Regions from separate parts of the Streptomyces sp. NPDC002018 genome, predicted to be linked through region 2. Evidence: riboswitches for the same ligand, from Rfam matches in the RefSeq annotation. Region 2 holds a riboswitch; the other holds the start of a gene.
What was found. Region 2 has a riboswitch for glycine ahead of gcvP (aminomethyl-transferring glycine dehydrogenase). Riboswitches for the same ligand answer to the same signal wherever they lie in the genome.
Positions count from the first base shown of each region.

Region 1: another riboswitch for glycine. It lies ahead of gcvT (glycine cleavage system aminomethyltransferase GcvT); the one in region 2 lies ahead of gcvP (aminomethyl-transferring glycine dehydrogenase).

Region 1 is NZ_JBIASO010000005.1:258,152-264,620, forward strand. It holds gene ACFYYH_RS10660 (enhanced serine sensitivity protein SseB C-terminal domain-containing protein) at 185-970, opposite strand; gene ACFYYH_RS10665 (enhanced serine sensitivity protein SseB) at 1,267-2,001, opposite strand; gene ACFYYH_RS10670 (AAA family ATPase) at 2,090-2,767, opposite strand; glycine riboswitch at 2,940-3,037, shown strand; gene gcvT (glycine cleavage system aminomethyltransferase GcvT) at 3,185-4,324, shown strand; gene gcvH (glycine cleavage system protein GcvH) at 4,470-4,847, shown strand; gene glyA (serine hydroxymethyltransferase) at 4,881-6,152, shown strand; gene ACFYYH_RS10690 (L-serine ammonia-lyase) at 6,343-6,469, shown strand, end outside.
Region 2 is NZ_JBIASO010000008.1:360,660-367,128, reverse strand. It holds gene ACFYYH_RS16485 (MerR family transcriptional regulator) at 1-440, shown strand, start outside; gene ACFYYH_RS16480 (bifunctional nuclease family protein) at 494-967, shown strand; gene ACFYYH_RS16475 (MerR family transcriptional regulator) at 1,151-1,720, shown strand; gene ACFYYH_RS16470 (DNA polymerase IV) at 1,871-3,301, shown strand; gene ACFYYH_RS16465 (PRC-barrel domain-containing protein) at 3,289-3,693, opposite strand; glycine riboswitch at 3,805-3,902, shown strand; gene gcvP (aminomethyl-transferring glycine dehydrogenase) at 4,080-6,469, shown strand, end outside.

The DNA of each region.
Region 1 (6,469 bases), on a different contig from region 2:
TTCCGTTATCCGGACGGCTCGCCCGTCTCAGCGGACCATCTCGGTCACTATTCCACCAGATCGGACATGCGGTTCATCTCGCTCGATATCGGGCGGAACCGGAGCATCCGTATCGCCCGCCCCACGGTGCCCCGCAGACGGCGACCCGGGCGGTGGCCCGGTCGGTGGCCCGGCAGGCGGCGGCTCAGTAGGCGTGGGAGGCGGGCGGCGGATAGCCGTAGCCCGATGTGGGCGCGGGAGAGGCGTGCGCCTCACGGTCGTAGAACGGCCGGGAGTTGGCGCGCAGCCACATCGTCACCGGGTCGTACTCGTCGGACATCGCCACGGTCGAGACCGGCAGTCCGTCCGGGACCGCCGTGATCGACTGCCGCATCATGGTGCGCACGGAGTCCACCGAGGCCGGGCTCGTGTCGTACAGATCGAGCCCGATCGTCAGATACGGGACGCCGAGCGCCGGCTGCACCCAGGCGCGGCGCAGCGAGCGGACCGCCGCGGTGCGGTGGGCGTTCTGGGTGAGCAGGGCGTAGAACTGCGGAAGCTCGATGGCCGGTTCGGAGAGGCGCAGCGGTCCCGCGGGCATCCGGTCGAGCCCGGTGGCGATCCGCCGCAGATCGAGCCAGGGGATGCCGACCCCGCCGCCGGGAGCGTGCGGGTTGAGCCAGATGCCCCAGCGGTCCGGGTAGAGCGCGCGGGCGATGTCCCGGCCGGAGACCACCTCGTACGCACGGGTCCAGCCGCTGACGGCGAGTTCCTGGGCGGAGGTGACGCACGGGGCGTACCCGAGTCCGTCGATCTCCATGTTCCCGTACTGGGCGTCCGGCGAGCCGGCCCGGCCGTGCCAGAGCAGCATCCAGACGCTGTCGTCGGCGAGGGCCTGGAGGAGCGCCTCGTACGCGTCGTAGCGTCCTGGCGTCACCTGGCGCAGCATCTGCTCGACCTGCCCGGCCGCCGCGGTGCCTGACGCGCTCACTGTGGGTCCCGCCCCTCTTCGATCCGCCATTCGGCCCGCACCCCCGGACCCCGTGACCCCCGTGCGGGAGGGCCTGTCCGGGCGTCCGGTGCGGGGGCTCAGCCATGGAACCAGCTTAGGCGCCCGCCCTGACACCGCCTTGACGCCCGGTGTGCTTCCCGCGCGGGCGAGGGCGCGGCCGCACTTCTGTGGCCTGCTCGTACCCGCGAAGGCGGGATGTACCCGCGAAGGCCGTACGTACCCGCGAAGGCCGTACGTACCCGAGCCGCCTCCCGCGCGCCGCGTCGCCGCTCGGGCTACGCCCGCTGGTAGAAGGGCCGTATCTTCGCCAGCAGATAGTCGCCGACCGGGTCCTGGGCCACATCGAGCAGGATGAGATTGACGGGCCAGTCCACCCGTACCCGGCCCAGCGCGCGGCCGAGCGCGTCCAGCGGCGCGTTGCGGTCGGCGGCCTCCCAGGAGGAGAGCTGTACGCCGATGAAGAGCGCCGGGGAGTCCCCCTCAACACTGGCGAGCGCGCGGCGGGCCGAGAGCACCACACCGGATGCCTCGAACTCGGCCGCGGCGGCGGTGAGGAAGTCGACCGGGTCCTCCTGCCAGTCCGGCTCGAAGAGCCTGACCCGGCCGCCGGCGGCCGGTCCGTCGAGCGGCGTGCGGCCCGCCCGGCACAGTTCGGCGACGGCGGGCGGCGGCAGGGGCATCCCGACCATGCCGCCCGGGTTGACCGCTATGCCGAGCTGCGGGGGCAGCCCCCGGGCGAAGTCACGGGCCGGGGCGACGGTGAAGGGCATATGGGCGCCCACGCACTGGAGGAACTGCTGCTGGGAGCTGAACACCGGGACATAGGGAGCGCCCTCTATCTCCAGGGTCGGCAGATCGAGGGCGAGGCTGTCGGGTCCGCCCCCGTTGGGCAGCGGCACCCAGACCTCGCTGCGTCCGAGCACCTCCACCAGCCGGCCGCCCGCCCCCTGGCTGCCGAGCGAGGCGGCGAGCACCTCTTCCAGCTCATTGCCCGGCCATGCAGTATCCACTGTGTCTTCCTCCGCCCTCGTGCCTGCCGCAGCACCCTAACGCCGCAGGCCGGGGCCCGTACCCGCCCGTGCGGTGGTCAGTCCCGCGTCACTCGCCCGCGGCGGCGGGGAAGGCGATCCGGTCGAGGGCTCCCGCGGCGTCCCGGTCCAGCAGCACCGCCGTGGCACAGCCCCGGGGCAGCCGGCCCGCCGCGGCGCCGGCCAGCAGCAGGCCGACGGCCCTGCGGTGGCGGGCGAACGCGTAGCCGGAGACCCCCCGGCCGCGCTCCCGCTGGCCCGCGCGGGCCACGTCCGGCGGGACGTCCAGCAGGACGAGATGGAGCCGGCGGCCGCGTCTTCGGGCCTCGCGGGCCAGCCAGCGCCGTACCCATCTCTGCGTACCGCAGTCGTGGACGACCACGCTCCGGCCGGAGCGGAGCGCGCGCCGCAGTCCCGCGTAATGCGCCATACGGACGAGGGGGCGGTAGACGGCGTAGGGGAGCCCGCCCGGCAGTCTGCGCTCCCAGCGGTCCCTGGCGTCCTGGGAGTCGATCCCGCCGCCCTCGGCGGCCCGCCGGATCAGGGTGGACTTCCCGCTGCCCGGCAGTCCGGAGACCACCACCAGGTCCCCCGCGGTGAAGGCCAGGGCGCCCGGGACCCGGCCCCGGCGCTCCCGGAGATCCCGTACGACCGCCACGGGGCGTGCCGCGGCCTCCCGGTCGGACACCCCCTGCTGTGACGGCACCCCCGCCCTCGTCACATACGCGCCGGACCCCTGCGACGTCATCGCCGTCCCCCCTGTCAGCTCAGTCGGCCTGGCCCATGACCCTTGCCCACAAAGTGTAAAGAAATGGTAATGCGGTACAAGCTTTTCACGCCCTCCGGCAACTTGCGGGCCAGGCGCTCCGAACCACCCGAATGCGTGCGATGATGTGCCCGCCAACTGCATACCGGCCGTTTGAATCCGCGCGGGAGAGTCCCGGTCACCGTGTGCGCCGGGCGCCGAAGGAGCAAGTCCCTCCCTTGAATCTCTCAGGCCCCGTACCGCGTGGATGAGGCAGATCTGAAAAGCGGGCCGCAGCGCTGCGGCTCCACCCAAGGTGCAAGTCATGACCCCGAGTACGTGTGGTCGTGGTGAACCTCTCAGGTTCCGATGACAGATGGGGAGGACCGTCCTCGCCGTCATGCCCTGGGAGCCACACCGATGCATCACGCCCCCCCGAGCAGCACCCCCCGTACCACCGCCCTCGACGCCGTGCACCGCGCGCTGGGCGCGACCATGACCGACTTCGCGGGCTGGGACATGCCGCTGCGCTACGGCAGCGAGCGCGACGAGCACCACGCGGTCCGGACGAGGGCCGGGCTCTTCGATCTGTCGCACATGGGCGAGATCACCGTCTCGGGTCCCGCCGCCGGCGGGCTGCTGGACCACGCGCTGGTCGGCAATATCGGCGCCGTCGCCGTGGGCCGCGCCCGCTACACCATGATCTGCCAGGAGGACGGCGGGATCCTGGACGACCTGATCGTCTACCGCCTCGGTGAGGACGAGTATCTGGTCGTCGCCAACGCCTCCAACGCGCAGACCGTGCTGGACGCGCTGACCGCCCGCTCGGCCGGCTTCGACGCCGAGGTGCGCGACGACCGTGACGCGTACGCGCTGCTGGCCGTCCAGGGGCCGGAGTCACCCGGCATCCTCAGGTCGCTGACCGACGCCGACCTGGACGGGCTCAAGTACTACGCGGGTCTGCCGGGCACGGTGGCCGGTGTCCCGGCGCTGATCGCCCGGACGGGCTATACCGGCGAGGACGGTTTCGAGCTGTTCGTCGAGCCCCGGTACGCCGAGACTCTGTGGCGGGCGCTGACCGAGGCCGGTGAGGGGGCCGGCCTGGTGCCCTGCGGGCTCTCCTGCCGCGACACCCTGCGGCTGGAGGCGGGCATGCCGCTGTACGGGAACGAGCTGAGCACCGCTCTGACTCCGTTCGACGCGGGCCTCGGCCGGGTCGTGAAGTTCGAGAAGACGTCGAACGGAGGCGCCTTCGTCGGACGCGAGGCCCTGGAGGCGGCGGCCGAGCGGGCCGCGGGCGCCCCGCCCCGCAAGCTGGTCGGCCTGATCGCCGAGGGCCGCCGGGTCCCGCGCGCCGGCTACCAGGTCGTCGCGGACGGGAAGGTCGTCGGCGAGGTCACCTCGGGCGCCCCCTCCCCCACCCTGGGCAGGCCGATCGCCATGGCGTACGTCGACGCCTCGCACGCCGAGCCGGGCACGGCGGGCGTCGGTGTCGACATCCGCGGCTCCCACGAGCCGTACGAGGTCGTGGCGCTGCCCTTCTACAAGCGCCAGAAGTGATACGGACGTCATCGGCGGCATCCCTTCGCGCGCCGGCGCCTTCCCCTTCCATCCCGTTTTCCACCCCGTTTTCCGCCCCGTTCCCGTCTCGTTCCGCAAGACAGCGGTTCCGCACCACTCCCCCGCGTACAGGAGAATTCAGGTCATGAGCAACCCCCAGCAGCTCCGCTACACCAAGGAGCACGAGTGGCTGACGGACCCCGTGGACGGGGTGTCGACGGTCGGGATCACCGAGTTCGCCGCCAATGCCCTCGGCGATGTCGTCTTCGCCCAGCTTCCGGAGGTCGGTGACACGGTGACCGCGGGCGAGTCCTGCGGGGAGCTGGAGTCGACCAAGTCGGTCAGCGATCTGTACGCCCCGGTGACCGGTGAGGTCACCGAGACGAACCAGGACGTGGTGGACGACCCCTCCCTGGTGAACTCCGCTCCGTTCGAAGGCGGCTGGCTGTTCAAGGTACGCGTGGCGGAGGAGCCGGCCGATCTGCTCACCGCCGACGAGTACCGAGACTTTTCCGGCAACTGACGCGCTCCGGCAACTGAGACCCCAGGGACTGTGATGACTTCGAAGTCGCTTCTGAACTCCTCGCTCCATGAACTCGACCCGGACGTCGCCGCCGCCGTCGACGCCGAACTCCACCGTCAGCAGTCGACGCTCGAAATGATCGCCTCGGAGAACTTCGCTCCGGTCGCGGTCATGGAGGCGCAGGGCTCCGTCCTGACCAACAAGTACGCCGAGGGCTACCCCGGCCGCCGCTACTACGGCGGCTGTGAGCATGTCGATGTGATCGAGCAGATCGCCATCGACCGGGTGAAGGCGCTGTTCGGCGCCGAGCACGCGAACGTCCAGCCGCACTCGGGCGCCCAGGCGAACGCGGCGGCGATGTTCGCGCTGCTCTCCCCCGGCGACACGATCATGGGTCTGAACCTCGCCCACGGCGGGCACCTCACCCATGGCATGAAGATCAACTTCTCCGGCAAGCTCTACAACGTGGTCGCCTACCACGTCGACGGCGAGACCGGCCAGATCGACATGGCCGAGGTCGAGCGGCTCGCCAAGGAGTCCCGTCCGAAGCTGATCGTGGCCGGCTGGTCGGCGTACCCCCGTCAGCTCGACTTCGCGGCGTTCCGCCGGATCGCGGACGAGGTCGGCGCGTATCTGATGGTCGACATGGCGCACTTCGCCGGTCTGGTCGCGGCGGGGCTGCACCCCAACCCGGTGCCGCACGCGCATGTCGTCACCACGACCACGCACAAGACCCTGGGCGGCCCCCGCGGCGGTGTGATCCTCTCCACCAAGGAACTGGCGAAGAAGATCAACTCCGCGGTCTTCCCGGGTCAGCAGGGCGGCCCGCTGGAGCATGTCATCGCGGGCAAGGCGGTCTCCTTCAAGGTCGCGGCGACCGAGGAGTTCAAGGAGCGCCAGCGGATCACCCTGGAGGGCGCCCGGATCCTCGCCGAGCGGCTGGTCCGTCCCGATGTGGCCGAGGCGGGCGTCTCCGTGCTCTCCGGCGGCACGGACGTCCATCTGGTCCTGGTCGATCTGCGCGACTCCGAGCTGGACGGCCAGCAGGCCGAGGACCGGCTCCACGAGATCGGCATCACGGTCAACCGCAACGCCGTCCCGAACGACCCGCGTCCCCCGATGGTCACCTCCGGTCTGCGGATCGGTACGCCGGCGCTCGCCACCCGGGGCTTCACCGCGGAGGACTTCACCGAGGTCGCGGAGATCATCGCGGCGGCCCTCAAGCCGTCCTTCGACCGTGAGGAGCTGGCCGGGCGGGTCTCCGCGCTGGCCGTGAAGCACCCGCTGTACCCCGGTCTGAAGTAACCGGGCACACCCGTCCGCACCCGGCCCGACCAGCCGCCACCCCCGGTCCGACGCCATCCGTTCGGCCCGGGTTCACGGGGCACCGCGCACACTGAACCGTGCGGCGCGGTGCCCCGGACCGTATGTACCCGTCATGTCCGCACCACCCCGGCAGACAACGGCGTCTACCAGCCAGCAAGGAGTCACCCCCGTGGCCATCTCGGTCTTCGACCTGTTCTCGATCGGTATCGGCCCGTCCAGCTCCCATACGGTCGGCCCGATGCGCGCGGCGCGCATGTTCGCCCGCCGCCTCAAGAACGAGGGTCTGCTCGCCCACA
Region 2 (6,469 bases):
CGGGGCCTCCAGGGCCCCAGCGGCAGTCGCTGGGGGACGCTGTCGGTGAGCCGGAGCCCGACCGCCCCACGGCCGCCCGGATCGGCCGTGAGGAGCTGCTGGCCGCCGTCGAGGTGGGCGAGAGCAGGCTCGACGAGTGGGAGGCGTACGGCCTCATCACGCCGATGCCGGACGGCGCGTACGACGCCGAGTCGGTCACGGTGGCGCGACTTGTCTCGGATCTGGGGAGATTCGGTCTGGAACCCCGGCATCTGCGCGCGATGAAAGCGGCCGCGGAGCGCGAGGCCGGACTGGTCGAGCAAGTGGTGGCGCCGCTGCGCCGGCACCGTAATCCGCAGACCAGAGCCCATGCCGAGGCCACCACGATGGAACTGGCCGCCCTCTCCGTGCGGCTGCACGCCGCCCTCGTCCGGACGGCTCTCGGGGTCCGGCAGCACTGATCACCAGGGAGCCCGACTACCCAAACCTGCCGGGCACGTCCTAGGGTTACTGTGTGAACGAGCTCGACGTTGTGGGTGTCCGGGTGGAAATGCCCTCCAACCAACCGATCGTGCTCCTGCGTGAAGTGGGAGGCGACCGGTACCTCCCCATTTGGATCGGCCCTGGGGAGGCGACGGCCATTGCCTTCGCCCAGCAGGGCATGGCTCCGGCGCGGCCGCTGACCCACGATCTCTTCAAGGATGTCCTTGAGGCGGTGGGCCAGGAACTGACCGAGGTCCGGATCACGGATCTGCGGGAAGGGGTCTTCTACGCGGAGCTGGTCTTCGCCAGCGGTGTCGAGGTGAGCGCCAGGCCCTCCGACGCCATAGCGCTGGCGCTGCGCACGGGTACGCCGATCTATGGCAGTGACGGGGTGCTGGACGACGCCGGTATCGCCATCCCGGACGAGCAGGAGGACGAGGTGGAGAAGTTCCGCGAGTTCCTCGACCAGATCTCGCCGGAGGACTTCGGTACCAACAGCCAATGAGCGGCCGCCGATGAGCACCGATCCGGGCTCCATCGGGACATTCGGTCAGCTTTTCCCCGAAAAGGGGCACGGGAAACCACTCTCAGGGTGATTATCACTCGGCGTGGCGAGTGTGGCGATCGTTGACGCACCCCGGGCGACTGCCTACCTTCGACAAGGCAGGTCTAGGACGGAGGGGTCGGCGTGAGAAGCAGCGGCGACAGTACGGCGGCGGGCGGTCCGTATCCGCTTCACGGCGGTGCGGCCGACCCCGGTACGGAGACGGTCGGATACCGGGGCCCGACCGCCTGTGCGGCGGCCGGCATCACGTACCGCCAGTTGGACTACTGGGCCCGTACGGGGCTTGTCGAGCCGAGCGTGCGTCCGGCGTACGGATCGGGCACACAGCGGCTCTACAGCTTCCGTGATGTGGTCGTCCTCAAGATTGTGAAGCGGTTCCTCGACACCGGGGTCGCTTTGCAGAACATCAGGGCGGCGGTCCAGCATCTGCGGGACCGCGGTTTCCAGGACCTGGACCGGATGACGCTCATGAGCGACGGGGCGACCGTCCACGAGTGCTCCTCGCCCGACGAGGTCGTGACGCTGCTCCAGGGCGGCCAGGGCGTCTTCGGGATCGCCGTCGGCGTGGTGTGGCGGGATGTCGAGGCGGCGCTGTCGCAGCTCCACGGCGAGCGGATCGACACCGGCGAGACACTGATCGGACACAACCCCGCGGACGAGCTGGCGCGGCGCCGCAGGGACCGCGCCGTCTAGGGATGTCCGGTCCAGCGCCTGGCGCCGGTCCAGCACCTGGTGTGTGACGCACCGCCCGTACCCCCGAGGAGAGCCCTCGGGGGTACGGGCGGTCTTGTTCCGGACCGGATCTCCGTCCGATTGTCAGTGGTGTGAGGCAGCATCGGTGGTGTGAGATCCGCGCCGACGATCCTGCATCTGGACATGGATGCCTTCTTCGCCGCCGCCGAGCAGGCGGCGAAGCCGAGTCTGCGTGGAAAACCGGTGGTGGTGGGCGGGCTGGGCCCGCGTGGGGTCGTCTCGACGGCCTCGTACGAGGCGCGGCGGTTCGGGGTGCACTCGGCGATGCCGATGGCCCAGGCGAGACGGCTGGCGCCGAACGCGGCGTATCTGGTGCCGCGCTTCGCGCTCTACCGCACGGTCAGCGAGCAGGTCATGGGACTGCTGGGCAGGCTCTCCCCGCTGGTGGAGCCGCTGAGCCTGGACGAGGCCTTCGTGGATCTGGAGGCCGGCGGATCCGCCCATGACACGGCCTCGGCGCTCGTGGCCGGTGAGCGGCTGCGCGCGGACATCAGGGCGGTCACCGGGCTCTCGGGTTCCGTGGGGCTCGCCGGGTCCAAGATGCTGGCGAAGATCGGCTCGGAGCAGGCCAAGCCCGACGGGCTGGTCCTCATCGAGCCGGGCACGGAGCGCGAGCTGCTGGGGCCGATGCCGGTGCGGATCCTGCCCGGGGTGGGGCCCGCGACCGGCGAGCATCTGCGGCGGGCGGGGATGACCACGGTCGCCGAGCTGGCCGAGGCGGGCGAGGACGAACTCGTACGGCTGCTGGGGAAGTCGCACGGTGCCTCGCTGTACCGGATGGCGCTGGGGCACGACGACCGGCCGGTGGTGTCGGAGCGCGAGGCCAAGTCCGTGTCGGTCGAGGACACCTTCGACGTCGATCTGCACGACCGGGTCCGGGTGCGCACGGAGGTGGACCGGCTCGCGGACCGGTGTGTGCGGCGGCTGCGGGCGGCCGGGCACTCGGGGCGGACCGTCGTGCTCAAGGTGCGGCGGTACGACTTCTCGACGCTGACCCGTTCGGAGACGCTGCGCGGGCCCACCGACGATCCGGGGGTGGTGCGGGAGGCGGCGGGGCGGCTGCTGGAGTCGGTGGACACGACGGGCGGGGTGCGGCTGCTGGGCGTGGGCGTGACCGGCCTCGCGGACTTCACACAGGAGGATCTCTTCGCGCAGGCCGCGGCGGCCGAGCGGCCCGAGGCCACCCCCCAGGCGCCGGTGGGCGCGGCGGAGGGGACAGCGGCGGACGACGGCGCGGCGCGGCCCGCGGAATCGCCGCCGCGGGCGGACGGGGGCGCGCCGGCACAGGAGCCGGAGGCACCGGCCGAGCGGCGCTTCCCGGCCGGACACGATGTGCGGCACGCCGCCTACGGCGCGGGATGGGTCCAGGGCAGCGGACTGCGGCGCGTGACCGTACGGTTCGAGGAACCGGGGTCCGCGCCGGGACGGGTGAGGACGTTCTGGGTGGACGATCCCGAGCTGGCGCTCTCCGAGCCGCTGCCCCTGGTGCCGGGACCGCAGGACGCCGGTCAGTCGTCCTGACCGGCCAGCCGGCCGAAGTCGCGTTCGGAGTCCCGGTCGGACAGGGAGCCGGGCCGCTCGGGTGGCTCGGGTTCCGGCTCGGGCAGGGCGAGACCGTAGTGGTGGTAGAGCTGGAGCTCCTGTTCCGGGGAGAGGTGGCGGCCGACACCGAAGTCGGGGGCGTCCTTGATCAGCGCGCGCTCGAAGGGGACCTGGAGCGCGTCGTCCACCAGCGTGCTGGGTGCGAGCGGGACGAAGGCGTCACGGCTGAAGAACCCGGTGCGGACCGCGGCCCACTCCGGGACGCCCGTGGCGTCGTCGAGATACACCTCGTCCACGGTGCCGAGCTTGTGGCCATTGCGGTCGAACGCCTTGCGCCCTATCAGACTGCGCGGATCGATATCGGTCTCCACGGTCCCTCCAGCTGGTCGCACATGCGCGTACCACTACAAAAGGGCAGATCCCCGGCGGCGGCCACTCGAAAGCCGTACGGAAGGCCTCGCTGGTAGTCTGACGGTGGCTGCTGACCCCGTGCGGGAGAGTCCTCCGGAGAGATGGCCGGAGGCGCCGAAGGAGCAAATCCTCCCCGGAATCTCTCAGGCCCCCGTACCGCGCGGACGAGGTCACTCTGGAAAGCAGGGCGGGCGTCGGTCGGCATCCGCTCTCACCGACGGTGAAAGCCGGCCCGCCGCGAGGCGGACCGGTGAAGCTCTCAGGTTGAGATGACAGAGGGGGAGGCCGTCCGGGCACCCGCGTCCTGGTGCCCCTCGTAGGTCGTGTCGGACCAGGAGGCCTCCCGATGACAGCCCACCGCATTCCGCTCTCGCAGCTCGAGCGGGGCACCCCCTTCGAGCAGCGCCACATAGGGCCCGACGCCGGGGCCCAGGCGAAGATGCTGGCGCAGGTCGGCTACGGCTCGCTCGACGAGCTGACCGCCGCCGCGGTGCCCGATGTGATCAAGAGCACGGAGGCACTGAACCTTCCCGGCGCGCGCACCGAGGCCGAGGTGCTCGCCGAACTGCGTACGCTCGCCTCGCGCAACGACGTGCTGGCGCCGATGATCGGGCTCGGCTACTACGGCACGTTCACCCCGCCGGTGATCCTGCGCAACGTCATGGAGAACCCGGCCTGGTACACCGCGTACACGCCGTACCAGCCGGAGATCTCCCAGGGGCGCCTGGAGGCGCTGCTGAACTTCCAGACCGTCGTCGCCGACCTGACGGGACTGCCGACCTCGGGCGCCTCCCTGCTGGACGAGGGCACGGCCGCGGCCGAGGCGATGGCGCTCGCCCGCCGGGTCGGCAAGGTCAAGGACGGTGTCTTCCTGGTGGACGCCGACGCCCTGCCGCAGACCGTCGCCGTGATCAGGACCCGCGCCGAGCCGACCGGTGTCGAGGTCGTGGTCGCCGATCTGAGCGAGGGCATCCCGGCCGAGGCCGCCGAGCGCGGTGTCTTCGGTGTGCTGATCCAGTACCCGGGCGCCTCCGGCGCCGTACGGGACATCAGGCCCGTCGTGGAGCAGGCGCACGGCCTCGGCGCGATCGTCACCGTCGCCGCCGATCTGCTCGCCCTCACCCTGCTCACCTCGCCCGGTGAACTGAAAGCGGACATCGCGGTCGGGACCACCCAGCGCTTCGGCGTCCCGATGGGCTTCGGCGGTCCGCACGCCGGATACATGGCCGTCCGGGAGAAGTTCGCCCGCAGCCTGCCGGGCCGGCTCGTCGGGGTCTCGGTGGACGCCGACGGGAACAAGGCGTACCGGCTGGCGCTCCAGACCCGTGAGCAGCACATCCGCCGCGAGAAGGCCACCAGCAACATCTGCACCGCCCAGGTGCTGCTCGCCGTCATGGCGGGCATGTACGCGGTCTACCACGGCCCGGAGGGGCTGCGCGGCATCGCCCGGCGCACCCACCGGTACGCGACGCTCCTCGCCGAGGGCCTGCGCGCGGGCGGTGTCGAGGTCGTGCACGAGGCCTACTTCGACACCCTCACCGTCCGTGTCCCCGGCCGGGCCGCCGAGGTGGTCGCCGCGGCCCGCGAGGACGGCGTGAACCTCCATCTCGTCGACGCCGACCACATCTCGCTGGCCTGCGACGAGACCACCGGCCGTACCCAACTGACCGCCGTCTGGACCGCCTTCGGGGTCGACGGCGACCTCGACGCGCTGGACGCGGCGACGGACGACGCCCTGCCCGGGGCGCTGCTGCGCACCGACGACTATCTGACGCACCCCGTCTTCCACCAGTACCGCTCGGAGACGGCGATGCTGCGCTATCTGCGCAAGCTCGCCGACCGTGACTACGCGCTGGACCGGGGCATGATCCCGCTCGGCTCCTGCACCATGAAGCTGAACGCGACCACCGAGATGGAGCCGGTCACCTGGCCCGAGTTCGGCGCGCTGCACCCCTTCGCCCCGGCCGAGCAGGCCCAGGGCTATCTGACGCTGATCCGGGAGCTGGAGGAGCGGCTCGCCGAGGTCACCGGCTATGACGCGGTGTCCCTCCAGCCCAACGCGGGCTCGCAGGGCGAACTGGCGGGGCTGCTGGCCGTACGGGCCTACCACCGGGCCAACGGCGACACGGAGCGCACGGTCTGCCTCATCCCGTCCTCCGCGCACGGCACGAACGCCGCGAGCGCGGTGATGGCGGGGATGAAGGTCGTCGTCGTCAGGACCCGTGAGGACGGCGACGTCGATGTCGAGGACCTGCGCGCCAAGATCGCCCAGCACGGGCCCCAACTGGCCGTTCTGATGGTCACGTACCCGTCCACGCACGGGGTGTTCGAGGAGCACATCGGGGACATCTGCGCGGCCGTGCACGACGCGGGCGGCCAGGTGTACGTGGACGGCGCCAACCTCAACGCGCTGGTGGGGCTCGCCAAGCCGGGCCGGTTCGGCTCCGACGTCTCCCATCTCAATCTGCACAAGACGTTCTGCATCCCGCACGGCGGCGGCGGTCCCGGTGTGGGCCCCGTCGGGGTACGGGCGCACCTCGCGCCGTATCTGCCCAACCACCCGCTCCAGCCGGCGGCGGGTCCCGCCACGGGCGTCGGACCCATCTCGGCCGCCCCCTGGGGCTCGGCCGGCATCCTGCCGATCTCCTGGGCGTACGTACGGCTGATGGGCGGGGAGGGGCTCAAGCGCGCGACACAGGTCGCCGTGCTCGCCGCCAACTACATCGCCAAGCGGCT